4 regions of the Neobacillus phoenicis genome follow, and region 1 is predicted to be linked to each of the others. Evidence: riboswitches for the same ligand, from Rfam matches in the RefSeq annotation. Region 1 holds a riboswitch; each other region holds the start of a gene.
What was found. A riboswitch is a leader RNA that binds a small molecule or an ion and turns the genes downstream of it on or off. The one in region 1 is predicted to bind cyclic di-GMP.

Region 1 (4,193 bases):
AGTACCAAAGTGAGTTTTTTCCCATACGGGTCATTTCCTCATCGATATCTACGTTGTTACCGTTATTTTGCATAATTGAACCTGTATTCTCCACTATGTTTGCTGAAGGGATCAAAGATGGAGTCCCTATGACCATATGCCGAGAGTCCGTTCGGTTTCCAGAAAAGTTTGTTTGATTGGTTAAGTGTTTTTTTAAGATATCCTCAAACACTACTTGTTTTGATTTATAACCTGGTGTTTCTGAATTTGAAATGTTATTTGAAATTACTTGTTGTCGTAAACTGGAAGCGTCTAGCGCTTTTTGCAGGAGGCTAATATTGTTCAAAATAGTCCCCCTCCTTTCCATCTTTAAAACTTTGACATATTTCGATATTTATCAACAAATTCAATATGTCCATTCATCAATATACTATATAAAAGGTGTATTAATCTACATATTTTTACATAGTTTATTATGGTAAGAGAATTTTTTGTGAATTATCAGGCTTTTAGTTCCCCAAAAAATTTACTGACACCAGAAACCCAATGATTGTTAAGGTTCGTTGGATCATTCGCCGCACCCACTGGAGCATATTTTGCTGCAATTTTGGTTATATTTGATAGGCCCATTCCTAAATAATTTTTACTTATATTACGAGCCATATCCATAATACTTTCCTCAATGGAGGTATAGGATCTTAATCCGTTTTTCCCCATCATTCCAGCTATATTATTCTTTACATATGCTGCTTTTGAGGTCCCATTTCCTGTTTCGTGCTTTGCAATAGCCACTAATAAGGCGGGGTCCACATTATATCTTTGTCCAGCTTGAAGGAAGGCATTCCCCATTCCTTTTAATTTCCCACCAAGTACCTGATTTATTTTTTCTGCACTAATGGAGCTAAAACGTAATGGCTCGTCTGAATTTGGTGTCAGATGATCCATTTCTACATTTGGAAAATCATTGTTAAAGGACATATTTTCTATTAAGGAATTGAAAGTGGGCTGAATAGTAGATGGAACCTCATTTTGCATTAACTCACTTAAAACAGATGTAAACAGATTAGTGAATTCAGAATTAGAATTTCCCATTTTTGAATTTAATTTTTCATTACGAACTAATGTATTTGTTAGCATGGTTTTTGTAAACCAATCATCACCTATTTTCAATGGTAGGCTCCTTTCTTCTAATAATTATTAAGTTTTGGCAACACAGAAAAGATGCGTGACTACGGTTTAGTATACGTGGTCACGCACCATTAAGCAGCCATTTCTCATTTTCATGATTTCACTTTGTAGAATTTTCAAACATTTTAAATTAGATGGCACCTTCTAACATTCTGCTTACATCACCTAAACACTCTTCCGATAACATAGAAATACATGTTAGTTGGCCATTTTCAATTTTGCCTTCAACTAGAACAATATGGTTGGTCTCCATTTCTTGTTTGAGCGCAAGAATCTGCTTTCCCATGTAAACTACATTCTTCACTATATAGTAAGTACAATTCATTGGATAACCAAGCGTTATTCTAACGGGTCTCTTGAAAAAGGGCTTTTTCTTTTTAAATTCCATTAAGTCTAAAATCTTACGGTTGACTTGTTCGTCTGCTTTTACTTGTTGTAGGAACATTTTTTTCCTCTCCTTTAACCAGTTGTTAAAGAGTATAAAAATAACCCCGCCTTATCGAAGGGGGGTTAACAGACAGAAAATACCTTTGTAAGTATAGAAGTCCTATACTTATGTAGACATTTAATACCTAGGAAAAACACCCTATCTTTAGGCAGCTGGCTGGCATAGTATTTTTCTCCTTAGCCCCTATAGCTTTGCGCCACTGATTTTCATCAGCTTTGCCTTGAATGAGATTCAATGCTTTTTTAAACTAAAGGAATCTCTAATCAAATAATAGAATGTTTTAACAATATCGAATATCCGACTATTTACCCATTTTTGTCGAATAGACTAGGTAAATAGAACTAAAGTATAGATAATTTCGTTGAGAAATCATGGATTATGTCATAAATTGTCATTTTACGTACTAAAATATAGTAACAAATAACTTGATCACCTTTTTGAATCTAAAAATACTCCATTGGTTTGTGTAATAAACGGCCTATATTGTTGAGAAACCTGTTTTTGCTTCTTTAGTTGATTTAAAAGAACCTGGGTTTCTGTTAACTTCTTTTGTAGTAATGGTGCTATGAGTTGATCTAAACTATGTGTGTTCTTTAACCATTGTTGTTCTTGTGATGAATAGATGTAATTCTTTTCCTTTACCTTCCATTCGTCAACTTTACTCATCAACGAATTCCGTTTATCCGTTAGCTTTTCAAATTCCTCAAAATCATCTTCATTTAAAGAGTGTTTCATTTTTACTGTCAATTCATAAATACCTTTCAGTAATTCCTCCATTATCCTTCCAGTCCTTAGCTTTTAGTTTTGATTTGTTTCATTGCTGTAGACCAGGTTTCTGATAATTCCAAGGCAAACCCTTCTACTTCTTCTAGTATTGCCGAATTTTTATTTAGATTTGCTTCAATTAAACGAGACTTCATATAATCATACATGGTAAGCAAGGGATCGGATACAGTATATCCCTTTTTTAAAGTAATCATTAATTCACTTAGAATATCTTGTGCTCGTAAATTATAGCCGTGACTTTCTTCCATGTTTTTATTCTCTAATGACTTCTTAGATAAACGGATGAATTTCACCAATCCCTGGTACAACATGAGTGTTAGATCCTCTGGCTTTGAGGTAGTAACAGCTTGTTTTTGATAGGTTTGATATGGATTATTTAAAACCATGATAGATTTCTCCTTTTAATTTCGTTTCCTGTTATTAATATATTATCGGAAACATTTTTTTAAAGTTAAGTAGAAAAAATAAAAAGATAATCCAATGACATGGATTACCTTTATTGATTTTTTTAACTGCCTACCTGAAGGACGATTCCAAATCCATCAATAATGTAGTTAAGTCTTTGATTATAGGATTTTAGATTTTGAATTTTTGCTGCATCTCCTAACTTATTAAATGCAGTAATTTCCTTCGCTAGCTTTGAGACTTCCAGTTGTAATTCGTCGTTACGTTTCTTTTCTTGTCTTAATTTTTCCTGAAGAACTGCTTTTTCATGATTAATAGTTGATTTCATCGTCTCTACTTCTTGGACCGCTTCCTGGTTTTGAAGAGCCATATTAGTCAGTTGATATAATCCTCTTAACATTTCATTTAAATTCAGATCTGGCAGTTGCTGGACATTCGTAATGAGTCCTGACAATATATCCAATAGGTCACTGTCTTGGGAAGTTTTCGATTGAACAGCTGTAGACGCTGGGGCTCTTTCTTTCATATTCTCAACCGCTACCACAGGTACATCGGTTTGATTAATTGTTGTAAATTGGTAAGTCTTTTGACTAGATTCTTGTTTTTTATCCTCCGATTTTAGTAACGTATAATATTTATAGTTAACTGATTGATACCCGCGATTTAATAAGTGTGCAGCCTCTTCTAATATATCTGTAATATTTAGTGCGCCTTCATCTTGTCGATCTTTAATATAATGAAAAAGGAGTTCAATTTCATTTTTCGTCCATTTACGATTCACTTTTTTTGATTCTTTGTCATTTTGACTACCATTTTCCTTACTCTTCATGCTTACTATCATCAAATTGTTATAATAAAAAACTAATGTTCCATAACTCAAATTGTTTTTATTCTCCAACTCATGAATGAAAGCCTCTTCTGATTGTCCTATTTCCCGATCGACTAGTGCCTCTTTTAGCTCAAATAAAGCGGATTTTAAACTCATAAGAATACCTCCTACATGGTTATTTGAAATGAACGTATTGGTACAAAAGCAATATTATCCTAAAAGACAAAAAGCATCAAAATAATTTGTTTTTCCAAACGCACTTCATAAAAGGTGTATTTACTATATGTATTCGCTCTTATGAATTTTTTATGGGTGTCAATCAAATAAAAAAAGATCATTACTAACATTTACATGAACATGTTAATTATACAAAATTTGTAATTATCTGCAAATAATTTTTACATTAATGCGAATCATTTAAAAGCCCTCTTTCAAAAAGAGGGCCAGGATTATATAAATAATAGCTTATCAAACTTATTTTGATTATCGTACCTTCATCCGAATCTGCCTTTGCTTTTCAAAACAATGTTGGATGATTTTCTTTTGATCATGTTGGTT
Region 2 (4,193 bases), 1.9 Mb from region 1:
CACAGGATTTGATATTTGACCCATTAGTTTTTCCTGTAGGTACTGGTGATGAGCAATATATTGGTTCGGCTAAAGCTACTGTGGAAGGTATTAGGTTAATCAAGGAGCAGCTTCCAGGAGTACAAACGATTCTTGGGATTAGTAATGTGTCGTTTGGATTGCCACCTGTTGGCAGAGAAATTTTGAATTCGGTATTCCTTTACCACTGTACACAGGCTGGTTTGGATTACGCCATTGTGAATACGGAAAAGTTGGAGCGCTTTGCCTCCATTTCTAAGGAAGAAGTTACATTAGCGGAGGATTTGTTATTTAAAACAACTGATGAGACTTTAGCTGTTTTTACGGAGTTTTACCGTGGTAAAAAGAAAGAGGCGAAGAGCACGGTTCCAAACATGACTTTAGAAGAGCGTCTCGCTTATTATGTTGTGGAGGGCACGAAAGAAGGATTATTACCAGATTTGGATTTGGCGCTGGAAAGCTATCCTGCCCCGCTTGATATCATTAATGGACCGTTAATGGATGGCATGAAAGAAGTTGGGCGACTTTTTAATGATAACCAATTAATTGTTGCTGAGGTTTTACAGAGTGCAGAAGTGATGAAGGCCGCGGTATCGCATTTAGAGCCGCATATGGAAAAAGGAGATGTATCTGCGACAAAAGGCAAAGTTATTTTAGCGACTGTAAAAGGTGATGTCCATGATATTGGTAAAAACCTTGTAGACATTATACTGAGCAATAATGGTTATGATGTGATAGACCTCGGGATTAAAGTGAATCCAACCGATTTAGTTCAAGCTATTCTTAGGGAAAAACCAGATATGGTTGGATTATCCGGTTTACTGGTTAAATCTGCACAGCAAATGGTGTTAACGGCACAGGATATGAAAGATGCTGGCATTTCACTCCCTATCTTAGTCGGCGGTGCTGCTCTATCTCGTAAGTTTACCGATACGAAGATTGCTAAGGAATATGATGGACTTGTTTTGTATGCGAAGGATGCGATGAATGGATTATCACTGGCAAACCAACTGCAAAACCCAGAGGAACACCAAAAGCTGTTGGATGAGAAGGCGGAAAAGCTGGCTGCATTAGAGGTACCAAGAGAGTTACCTGTCCGCTCTACAGGATCTGTTGCAGTGAAAGTGAAGCCGGCTATATCCACAGAGGCACCAGTCTTTACGCCACTGGATACAAAAAGGCATGTTTTAAAAACTTATTCGCTTTCCCATATTGAGCCATACATCAATATGCAAATGCTTATTGGGCATCATCTTGGTGTAAAGGGGAAAATCGCGAACCTGCTTGCTGAAAAAGATGAAAAGGCTGTAAAAGTTAAGGAGGTTGTGGACCAACTGCTTTCAGATGCAACCCGTGAAAATTGGATTACACCGAATGCCGTATATCAGTTTTTCCCGGCACAGGCGGATGGAAACAAGATCTATATTTATAATCCTGAAAATCATGATCAAATTATTGAAACATTTGATTTCCCACGTCAGGATTCCGCACCACATCTTTGTTTAGCGGATTTCTTAAAATCTGTTGACAGTGGTGTGATGGATTATGTTGGCTTCTTTACCGTAACGGCAGGTAGAGGGATTCGAGAAAAAGCGGATGAATTCAAGGCGGACGGTCGTTTCCTTGAGAGCCATGCTCTCCAATCATTAGCACTCGAGACTGCAGAAGGCTTTGCTGAATTAATCCACCGTCAAATGCGTGACCGCTGGGGCTTCCCGGATCCTCTTGATTTTTCCATGCAGGACCGCTTTGCTGCTAAATACCAAGGACAACGATTCTCCTTCGGTTATCCAGCCTGTCCTGATTTAGAGGATCAGAAAAAGTTATTTAAATTAATTCAGCCTGAAGAAATTGGAATTCAATTAACAGATGGTTGCATGATGGAACCGGAAGCTTCTGTTTCTGCAATGGTTTTTGCCCATCCAGAAGCAAGATATTTTAATGTGTTAAGATAAGCATCTCCATGTAAAAAGAGTGACTATTTTATAGTCACTCTTTTTAACATATGGTTCATCATTACACAGCCTGATATTTATGTAGGAATCTTTGACTTGCAAGATTTAGATTATGTATGCACTCTTTTTTAATACGCTCATCACAAATAAAATCATTCATTAATTCGTCTTTCATTTCAGAGTAAATTTCCATCACTTGTTCACGTGACAAATGAACAGAGCGTTCCTTTTTTGCAAACCTCGTGATTTCCTTCTCAAAATATTCAATAGAACCAAAAAACATCTTCAATTTCCCACCCATCCCTTTATGTTTATTTTCCAACAAATAAAAAGCCTCCAAAAAGAGGTGGACTAACAAACCGTAATGCCGTAGAAGTTTTATTTAAACATTAGATTCTGTTCTTTTTGGCAACCCGACTATCATAGTCATATGACCTTAGACTCGTGGCTTTGCGTCCTTTTTTTTTCAAAAAGTTTGCCTTTTTCACTTTATACCTTAATAGTAAAATCTAACTAGGAACAATTCAACGTTTTTCGTCAATTTTTTACAAAAAAATTGATTTTTTTAACAAATTATGAGTATTTATGCCCCTGTGTACATTTCTTGACATTTAATAATAAATACACTATAGTTACCTAGGTAACTAATTATTTGAAGTATCGGAGTGCATTTATGATAACCCACGAATTATTCCATACTCTTCACCAGCTTTCACGCCATCTCACCAATAAACTCAATGAAGCTTTATCGCCAATGGGCTTGTACGGTTCGCAATGGGCCGTTATTTTTGTTTTAAAAACCAAAGGATCGTTAACCCAACGAGAACTTTGTGATTATCTATTTGTTGAAGCACCTCCAATGACTAGAACCATACAGCGTCTCGTCAAACAAGGATATGTGAAGCAAGTTCAAGGTCAGGACAAACGGTCAAAGTATATCGAATTAACAGAAGAGGCATTGAAATTATATCCCGAATGGGAAAGTGTTGTGAACGAGGTCAACCAAACATTACTGAAGCATTTTCCACAAACATCTCAAGAGGAATTACTGTCACTGCAATCTAGCTGGTTAAAGCATCTTTTATAAAGGAGTGTGCATCACATCTATGAACAAACCCAAACTATGGACGAAGGATTTTATTAGTGTATCTTTAAGTAATTTTTTTCTTTTCTTAACTTTTTATATCCTGCTCGTCACGCTTCCCACCTATGCCTTGGATGAATTACATAGCAGTGCATCTGTCGCGGGATTAATGACGACCGTATTTTTACTATCCGCCATCATCTCACGTCCGCTTGCTGGACAGTGGCTCGAACGCGCGAGTAATAAGAAAGTGCTCTTATCGGCGCTCATTATTTTCTCTGCCGCCTCTCTTCTTTACTTTATCCCTAAAACAGTCGGCGGTTTTCTAGTTATTCGTCTGCTTCATGGTGTTGGTTTCGGTATGGCAACAACAGCAGTCGGAACCATTGTAGCTAATATTATTCCAGCTTCACGCAGGGGAGAAGGTATGGGATATTTCGTCATGTCAACGAATATGGCCATGGTTTTAGGACCATTTGTAGGATTAATGGCTATTCAACAATGGGGACCAAACACCCTATTTATTCTCAGCGTTATTGTTGCTTTCGGTTCTCTTATTACAGGACTAATTGTTAAATTGAATCATTCAGAGCAGCTTGATCAGCCAAAAGCAGCTTCTGCTTTTTCTTTTAAAAATCTTTTTGAGACATCTGCCATTCCTATTTCGATTGTTGGAAGCTTCCTAGCGATTGTCTATTCTGCCCTTCTTTCATTTGTTTCAATTTATGCAAATGAAATTCATTTGGCTAGTGTGTCTAGTCTCTTCTTTGTGGTCTATGCAATGGTTCTTTTACTATCTAGACCATTCACTGGAAAATGGCTCGATCTTTATGGACCAAACGTTATATCTTATCCTTCTATTTTGCTTTTCTCAATTGGGATGTTTGTCTTAAGCCAAAGCAGTGGTGCAGTCACATTCCTCATTTCAGCAGGTATGATTGGATTAGGATGGGGAACACTTTTTCCTACCTTCCAAACCATCGCTATCCAAGATGCGGAACCTCGAAAAAGAGGTTTAGCTACAGCGACCTTCTTATCTATCTATGATACAGGTATTGCTCTAGGCTCCTTCGTTGTAGGTTTACTTGCTGCTAAAATAGATTATAGCTCGTTATATTTCATGTGTTCCTTCTATA
Region 3 (4,193 bases), 1.0 Mb from region 1:
TAATATCGCCAATCTTTAGTTCCTCTTGGTAGCCGTACCGCAAATTTTGTTCATAGGTTTTTGCTCCTGGTCCACTAAGTGCCAAGATGCCAAAATTCCCTGATGAAACTCCTGAAGAATCAACTTTCAATTGGTAAGTTTTGTTATATTCCAGAATCACACTCTCGTCGATCCCTAATGGAGCGGCACCTACTGCTTTTCCAATTGCTCCCAAACCTGCCGTAGCTCTGGCTGTAACGTCTGTTTTATCAAGACCAAATATTTTCATAAACGTTAGGTTTACTGTTTTCGTTAAGTGTATGGTAACTTTACTCCCCATGTTAATATCTAGATTTGATAACGTACTAGAAGATTTATGAGAGTCTAAAATGTATTGAACTGTACTAGTGACCTTTTGTTCCGTATTCGGCAGCTCCTGTGCACCTGAAAGAACGGCTGCATTTGCAACCTTTTGTAACTTCGCTTTTTCCATATACATTAGGCTTCCATCTATCGCCAGACCTGCCATGGATAGAATTGTCATTAGCGAAATTGCACCCAGGATGAGGACATTCCCTTTTTCATCCTTTAGGAATCTAATAAAAAATTTTCGCATTTTTATCCCTCACTCTACGCGAATCGTTGAACTTGTTTCGATGGCAAAATTAGAGGGGAAGAACTTAGAAATCAAAGGTGTCAAAAAGTTCATCGGATACGTTAGCTTTACTGTTACATAGTCTCCCGAACGCCTGACTGTATCCGCTGGAGTAATATTCACCTGTAATTTTGTCTGGTCCCCTAAATGCACGTATTGGTGGGCGAAAGTTGAAATATCAGCATCCTTCTTACCTAGACCACCTAGCCTAACCGTTTCCTGCGCAGCCATTTGCAAGTGCGCATAGGAATAAATCACTCTACCGAAATCTAAGATTCCTACCAGAATCAATAGAAAAATAGGAATAATTAGCGCTGTTTCCACCAAAGATTGGCCACGCTCATCCTTTTTCATAAAGAAATGACTCCAGGAAAGTAAGCTTGAAAGATGGCCCCTGCAGCGATGGCTACCCCGTAAGGAAGAGTGGTTTTGACCGAATCATTCTCCTCGAGTAAGGAAAGTCTCATCCCATGCCGCAGACCATGCATTAGGTACAATATTTTCTTTAAAAATCCTTTACGATAAAAAATAAATAGGATGGCCATAATCCCTCCTGCCAATGCCATGTATATTGATGCCATTAATACAAAACTGATACCTTTTAAACCGCCAATTACTGCAAGGAGTTTTACATCTCCCGCCCCCATTCCTCCAAGGAGATAAGGGATTAATAAAATCCACAAACCAACTACCGTACCAAGGAGCGCCTCTGCTAAGCCATGCCACCCACCGGTAATGGCGTGAACAATCCATGCTATTATCAAAAAGGGAAATAAGACCTTATTATATATTTTTCGTTCCTTTAAGTCGGTAATTACACATATGATTAAGAGAATAATTAATAAATAGGTACTCCACACATAAACTCCTCTCCTTTCCTTATAGAAGTTAAAGTACAGCGCTTAATTTATGTTTAAAGAAAAACAGCCTCACGTTTGTTTCGCACGCAAGGCTGTATTAGAAATTCAGTTTCTAGATTATTAACTATTAATCAACCTTCTCCGCCTGCACCAGCCTCAATTAAAGCGTCCTTAGCATCCGTAAATAACTTAACAACTTGATCTTTCATTATTAATAGTACTGCTACAGCGCCAACCGCAATTAGTCCTAAAACTAACCCATACTCAGTCATACCTTGTCCTTGTTCTTCAGTAAATAAAGCTTTCATTTTTTTCATCATTTGTAAAAACCCCTTTTCAATTTATAGTTAAATAGTTTCCAATTTTTGTTTCTGTTTTTTGAATCATGCCTGCTGGCAATTCTAATACTGACTTTGCTCTTTTGTGATACTTTCCTACTGTTGCAGGCTTTACCGTTTCGTCCAGGCCTACAATTTCAAAATCTTCACTTAAGTAAAGGACATCGATGGAATAATTCATGAAGAATGTGTGAATGGATTGGCAGGGTCGAATTAACAAGCCGTGTCCTGCTGGTAAACTTTTCGAAAACATCAGCCCTTTTAATCTTTTAAAAAAGGTATCAGCTGTTGATAGATTGTTTGCCAGTTCCGCTCCGTTTGACAGATTCACGACTTTCACGTATTTCACCTCCGAATAAAAGAAATAACCCCGCCTTTACCGAAAGGGGGGTTAGTAAAATAGACTGACTAAATAGACATAGGAAACCTATGAGTAAATAGTAGTACTAATATGAAACACCCTGTTCTTTCGGTAACTGGCTGGCGTAGTGCAAAAGCACCTTAGCCCCTTTAGCTTTGCGTCACTGATTTTCATCAGTTTTGCCTTTATCGAGAATCAGTGTTTGTTTGTCCGACTGATCTCTTAATCACATAATAGAACTTTTTTCCCTCAGAGAGCATCCTACTAAAATACTATTTTTAGTCGAAAACACTAGGTAATTATACCTATTTTCGACTTATACCCTTATAAAATCGACATAAAATTCGTATATAATCCTCAATTTACCTCCCTTGCCAATTTATTTAGGCGAATCATTCACCATACAATCGCCCATACATATAATTTATAGATACCAATAAAAAGGATGTTGATCATGCCAGCCATCGTTGGAGTTGCACAGGTTATTACCCTTGGAAGCAGTTCAGTTTTCCATATTGGTGATGTGTATAAAATTATGCCATTTTCTACTGCCAAAACTTTCTCTGGAGCTGGTTCCTTTAATACAGGGGAGAGTTTACGTCTAAACAACAACATGAGTTCTACAAATACATCAGACCAAGATGGAATCGATCAACCAATTACCCTCAACGCATAATAAATGGGTGGTCTAAAATGAATTACTATATTCAGCAGTCAATTCAAATTAGTTTTATAAGAATTGGAAGTATTTCCAATTCATCTGTTATGCAAATTGGAAGTGCTGGAATGATAAAACCTTCAGCATATCTATATAATACCGGTGGATTTACAGCTCCAGCACCTAAGCCAATAAAAGCTATAGGAAGTTTAGTAGGTACACCAGCCGTTCCATTACAGGCAGCTGTTAGAAAACATGAAAACACAGACAAATAATCCTTTCCGTTTCTTTTGGGTTCTTCGAGACTATCTATTGTGAGGTGATATCATGTATCAGGATTATTCTCAATATCTTCAATGGCTGCAAATGTATATTCAAGCACAGGAAAAGAGGATCGTTACCTTGGAGGCTACCGTTCAAAAAATGCAAGAAGAAATGAAGCAAATAAAGGAGAAGCAGCCTATTCGAGTCGATAAAATTGAATATAAATTTGATCAATTGAAGGTAGAAACTCTTGAAGGAACCTTAAACATCGGCCTTAATCCTTCCGATTTGTCTGAAATTGAAGACTTTGCGGTACAAAATCAATCATTAAACGTTCCTCCACCACCAAAAGATCAAATGCAGAGATCTATGAAAATTGAAGAAGCCATTTACCGATATCTTGAAACAGATTTACCTTCAATAGTTGAATACACCCAAAGAGAATTAGAGGTCCCACCAAATGACGCCTACTTATCCTTTATCAAGCAGGATATTACTAAACAGTTACCTAACAGAGTCGAACAACATTTAAAAATGAATTTACAAAATAACCGTTCAGCGGAGAATGAAAATATAGATGACATAATTATCGAATCGATTAAGCAGGAGATAAAAAATGGTGTGGCTATTTTCTTCAAGAACCTGCCAGAACACGTGAAAGGGATGAAAGCAGAATGAACTTTGAAGTCTATAATCGAGAAGCTTAACGTCCAAAATATAAAAATTATTGGGGTTGCCAGCTCATCATTAGTCTTGGTAGGCGATACGGAATCGATTCAATTAGCCTCGACTTTTGATACCCCACCTGAATCTTTAATCATTGGACCTTTTGTACCGCTGCAATCGGACGTGACTTGATCATGCTTACAAGAACATCATGTGTAGATGCAATCAATATAGACATCGTTTCGTTTGCTTCTATCCTCCAGCTAGGAGATTCCTGTATTATTAATGGATTTTCTAAAGCACTCGCTGTACAAAGGGAAGCAGAACAGTTTTATGGGAATGAAGGGGATCTTATTTCCTATCCTGTCTTTTCCGAACCAATTCCTTTCGAATCAATTAACGAGTACTTCTC
Region 4 (4,193 bases), 1.3 Mb from region 1:
CAAATAAATAAAATGAGGTTGACTCCAAGGAGTCAACCTCATTTTATTTTTGCTCTGTTAAGATAATAGGGCCATCCTTAGTAACGGCAAGTGTATGCTCATATTGTGCTGAATATTTTCCGTCTACAGTTCTTGCGGTCCAGCCATTCGTATCCATCTTCGTTTGATATTGACCGATATTCACCATTGGCTCAATCGTAAAGACCATTCCTTCTTTAATCCTGGCCCCTTTTCCTGGCAGCCCGTAATGAGGAACATCCGGTTTCTCATGAATCACAGCCCCAATGCCATGTCCAATAAAGTCCCTAACAACCGATAATCCTTCACTTTCCACATAGGTTTGAATCGCATGCCCAATATCACCGATTCGATTGCCGACAACGGCCTGCTCAATTCCTTTATATAGTGCTTCCTTTGTCACTTTTAATAAATGCTCTGTTTCCTTAGAGACATTTCCTACTGCATAAGACCACGCAGAGTCCGCTAAGGCACCATTATAATTTACGACCATATCGATGGTAACAATATCTCCTTCTTTTAATGGCTCTTTTCTTGGAAAGCCATGGCATATTTCATCATTGATACTTGCACATGTTGCATATTCATAGCCTTTGTATCCTTTTTGCTCTGGGGTTGCCTTGTGTTCGGTTAAGAATTTATTGACAAACTGGTCAATTTCCCAAGTAGTTACTCCTGGCTTAATTAATTTAGCAATTTCCTTATGACAGGCCGCAAGGATTTCTCCAGCCTTTTTCATCGCTTTAATTTCACGTGGTGATTTCAGGACAATCATTCTTTTCCCTGCCTTTTTGATTATTTTTATGTATAGTAAGCTTTACAGTAAGTAAAAGAAGTTTAAGATACATTCTCATTTGGAAACACTATTAATATTAACTCGAATCCGTCATTTTTTCAAAAGAACTTCTTACCCGTGGGTTTTTCAAGATGACCATTTTATAATATTCACTATTTTGTCATATTCCTTCGTTCTTAATATGGTACTTTTTCATTCTTTTTGATAGAATTAACGTATAAATATGTTTAATAGGTGTGTGAATGGAATGATTGGTGATCGCGTAAAAAAATTTCGCTTAGAAAAGAAGATGTCTCTTTCAGAACTTGCAGAGCAAGCTGGGGTCGCTAAGTCTTATTTAAGCTCTCTGGAGAGAAACCTGCAAAAAAATCCATCTATACAATTTCTCGAAAAAATTGCTGCCGTTTTAAATCTACCCGTCGAACATTTAATTCATGAACAAATTAACAAGGATGATTTAGACAGTGAATGGATGAACTTAGTTAAAGAAGCTATGGGTTCTGGGGTTTCAAAAGAGCAATTTCGTGACTTTCTAGAATTTAATAAGTGGAGAATAAATCAAAATAATAGTAATGATTAATTTTATTCTATAAAGAAGAAAAGCATTCTACAAAAGAAACCTCTTTTAGTAGAATGCTTTTTTAAATATGTAACAAGTTAGTTCTTTTGAACTTCTTGGTGGAGGAAATCACGAACATCTGTAATAGATAAGCCAAGTTCTTTTGCTTCTAAAATTAGCGCCATCCATTCCTGATCAATTACATCCACGTCTCTCTCTGCAATAATCATTTTTTCTCCCCCTAAAATACACATAGTATTCCAGGTAACCCGGCCATCATAGCAAGAAAGGCCTGCCTTAGATCCTCGGCTTTGCGTCCCTACTTTTCAACAGGTTTGCCTTTTTCTGTTTATTCTACAACTTAAGTATTGCATTCTTCCATTTTTATATTATTTATCTAGGTATAAATACTTAATACTAAATGATATGTTCATTATATCTAGTCCTTTTATATTAGGTTGTTGTTTTTTGTCTTTTTTTTATAATTTTCAAACTACTTTTATACACAAATTATCCTATTTTTCTACAAAAACTCCCTTTTCCCTCCACTTTCAGTAAAAGAAATTAAAAAAAGAAGGATATTAGGTCAAATCCTCCCTTTAAAATAGTATATTATTTGCCGCCTTTTACTGCTGCAATACGAGCACCTATTTTGGCATTATGTTTTACCAGTGCAATATTTGCTTCTAAACTTGACCCTGCTGTTAGCTCTTTTACCCTGCTTAAGAGGAAAGGTGTGACCTCTTTACCATGAATCCCTTTACTTTTTGCCTCGTTTAAAGCAATCTCTATAACATTATTAATTAAAGCTTCATCCATTGCATAGGGTTCTGGAATGGGGTTGGCAATGACGATTCCACCTTCTAAACCTAAATCCCATTTAGTCTTCATTAATGCTGAGGCTTCCTCTGGTGAATCCACTCGGAAATTTACTTTATAAGGGCTTGTTCTCGTATAAAAAGCTGGCAGAATCTCTGTTTGATAACCAACGACGGGCACTCCGTTGGTTTCTAAATACTCCAATGTTAAGCCTAAATCAAGAATTGATTTTGCTCCAGCACAAACGACTGCTACATTTGTTTTTGCTAATTCCTGCAAGTCGGCGGAAATATCCATTGTTACTTCTGCGCCGCGGTGAACACCGCCAATACCACCTGTCACAAACACGTTAATTCCACCCATTTGTGCACAAATCATGGTCGCTGCAACCGTTGTGGCCCCGTGTTTTTGTGTTGCGATTATGTAGGGAAGATCCCGCCTGCTAGCTTTCATGATCTCCTTACTAGTGCCTAAGAATTCTAATTCCTCATCAGATAAACCGATTTTGATTTTCCCATTAATGATGGCAATAGTTGCTGGTACAGCGCCATTCTGCCTGATAATTTCTTCTACTTCTCTTGCAGTCTCTATATTCTGAGGGTACGGCATTCCATGTGAAATAATCGTCGATTCAAGTGCAACAATTGGCTTCCCTTCTCTTTTTGCTTCAAGTACTTCCTCTGAAAAGGACAGGTATGCTTGGTTCATCGTTTGGTGACCCCTTTACTAAAGTATTTCTGGTAGGTTTCAAGTAAGGATTGCTGGTTTAATTCGGGATTTACCGTTTCATTTGAATGAATGGTTATCAATGAGCATGAAAGACCAATTTTACAAGAATCTTCGGTACTCAAACCCTTAAGATATCCAAATATAATTCCGGCAATGAGAGAATCGCCTGCCCCAGTTACATCCACAATAGGAACAGTTGGAGGTATTAACGCTCCCGCTTCGCCATCCTTTGTATAATAAATTAATCCCTTCTCACCTCGGGTAATAACTACTTTCTCCACACCTTTTTTCATAATGACTTCAGCTGCTTGGTAGAAGTCTCCTTCTGATCTTATTTCTAGGTTGGATAACGCCTCTGCTTCTTTATGGTTGGCTACAAGCCAGGTTACACCTTCAAGGGATGCTGGGAGCTTTTCTGTTTTAGGAGCGGAAACTGTAGCAATACAAATAGGTTTGTTGAAGTTTTTACAGTCAGTAATTACTTGTTGAATGATGTTTTTTGGAAAGTTTGTATCTAATAAAATCATTTTTGACTGTTCTATATGCATCCATATCTCTTCAAAAATGGTATCTTTCACTTCATCATAAATAGCCATATCGGCTAGTGCGATTTCCATTTCACCTAATGGATCAAGTACGGCAGTATAAGTGCCAGTAGATTTTCCTTGTATGATTTGTGTAGGGCATACTTCTACAAAATGTTTAGTGTTTTCTAGGAGCCATTCCCCTTCAGGATCTGAGCCAACATATGCAAACAGAGATGCTTTTAGACCTATTCGGCCTGAGTTTTCTGCAATATTTCTTGCGACTCCTCCCCGTGACATGGAGCTTATGGCTGGGTTTGATGTTCCATACTTCAACTGTTTAATCGCCTGAATTTTACGGTCTACATTCGCTCCACCAATACAGAGAATATCAAAAATGATTGCTTCCTCTTTGTTCATTGTTAGCATCCACTCCTTAAGATCCTTTGTTAAGCAAGTCAAAATTTCAAAATATTCCCTACTCATATAACTATTACGATACGTATCTTGAAAATCCTGTTATAAAAATAGAAAAACATTTTGCTATTTGAATACACTGCTTAGCAACAAGGATTTATGTTAATAAAATTTGTCTAAAATGTGACAGATAACATATAATATAAACAACATATAAATATACTAAATATTATTAATATTCAAAATAAAGGTCGGTGTTTAATGCTATGACTGTGATTCATGTTTTAAATTACTCGATTCCGATTGCGTTTATGGTGTTTGCTGGTTTTCT

Region 2: it holds a riboswitch for cyclic di-GMP, as region 1 does, so the genes downstream of both, AA0X95_RS08295 (hypothetical protein) here and AA0X95_RS18365 (hypothetical protein) in region 1, are expected to answer to the same signal.
Region 3: it holds a riboswitch for cyclic di-GMP, as region 1 does, so the genes downstream of both, AA0X95_RS23340 (DUF192 domain-containing protein) here and AA0X95_RS18365 (hypothetical protein) in region 1, are expected to answer to the same signal.
Region 4: it holds a riboswitch for cyclic di-GMP, as region 1 does, so the genes downstream of both, AA0X95_RS24825 (anti-repressor SinI family protein) here and AA0X95_RS18365 (hypothetical protein) in region 1, are expected to answer to the same signal.

What each region holds. Positions count from the first base shown of each region.
Region 1 is NZ_CP154847.1:3,546,989-3,551,181, forward strand. It holds gene flgB (flagellar basal body rod protein FlgB) at 1-325, opposite strand, end outside; gene AA0X95_RS18360 (glucosaminidase domain-containing protein) at 481-1,149, opposite strand; gene AA0X95_RS18365 (hypothetical protein) at 1,298-1,612, opposite strand; cyclic di-GMP riboswitch class I at 1,760-1,845, opposite strand; gene AA0X95_RS18370 (flagellar protein FliT) at 2,045-2,392, opposite strand; gene fliS (flagellar export chaperone FliS) at 2,407-2,787, opposite strand; gene AA0X95_RS18380 (hypothetical protein) at 2,910-3,791, opposite strand; gene AA0X95_RS18385 (flagellar brake protein) at 4,119-4,193, opposite strand, start outside.
Region 2 is NZ_CP154847.1:1,610,976-1,615,168, reverse strand. It holds gene metH (methionine synthase) at 1-1,973, shown strand, start outside; gene AA0X95_RS08295 (hypothetical protein) at 2,035-2,298, opposite strand; cyclic di-GMP riboswitch class I at 2,378-2,463, opposite strand; gene AA0X95_RS08290 (MarR family winged helix-turn-helix transcriptional regulator) at 2,647-3,060, shown strand; gene AA0X95_RS08285 (MFS transporter) at 3,080-4,193, shown strand, end outside.
Region 3 is NZ_CP154847.1:4,552,711-4,556,903, forward strand. It holds gene AA0X95_RS23320 (pilus assembly protein TadG-related protein) at 1-595, opposite strand, end outside; gene AA0X95_RS23325 (TadE/TadG family type IV pilus assembly protein) at 605-988, opposite strand; gene AA0X95_RS23330 (prepilin peptidase) at 985-1,494, opposite strand; gene AA0X95_RS23335 (Flp family type IVb pilin) at 1,626-1,814, opposite strand; gene AA0X95_RS23340 (DUF192 domain-containing protein) at 1,831-2,172, opposite strand; cyclic di-GMP riboswitch class I at 2,301-2,387, opposite strand; gene AA0X95_RS23345 (spore germination protein) at 2,648-2,869, shown strand; gene AA0X95_RS23350 (spore germination protein GerPB) at 2,887-3,126, shown strand; gene gerPC (spore germination protein GerPC) at 3,179-3,793, shown strand; partial or broken gene AA0X95_RS23360 (spore gernimation protein GerPD) at 3,790-3,973, shown strand; gene AA0X95_RS23365 (spore germination protein GerPE) at 3,976-4,193, shown strand, end outside.
Region 4 is NZ_CP154847.1:4,851,599-4,855,791, forward strand. It holds gene AA0X95_RS24810 (DUF1128 domain-containing protein) at 1-7, shown strand, start outside; gene map (type I methionyl aminopeptidase) at 44-793, opposite strand; gene AA0X95_RS24820 (helix-turn-helix domain-containing protein) at 1,062-1,394, shown strand; gene AA0X95_RS24825 (anti-repressor SinI family protein) at 1,472-1,603, opposite strand; cyclic di-GMP riboswitch class I at 1,634-1,723, opposite strand; gene AA0X95_RS24830 (pseudouridine-5'-phosphate glycosidase) at 1,986-2,900, opposite strand; gene AA0X95_RS24835 (carbohydrate kinase family protein) at 2,897-3,865, opposite strand; gene AA0X95_RS24840 (hypothetical protein) at 4,129-4,193, shown strand, end outside.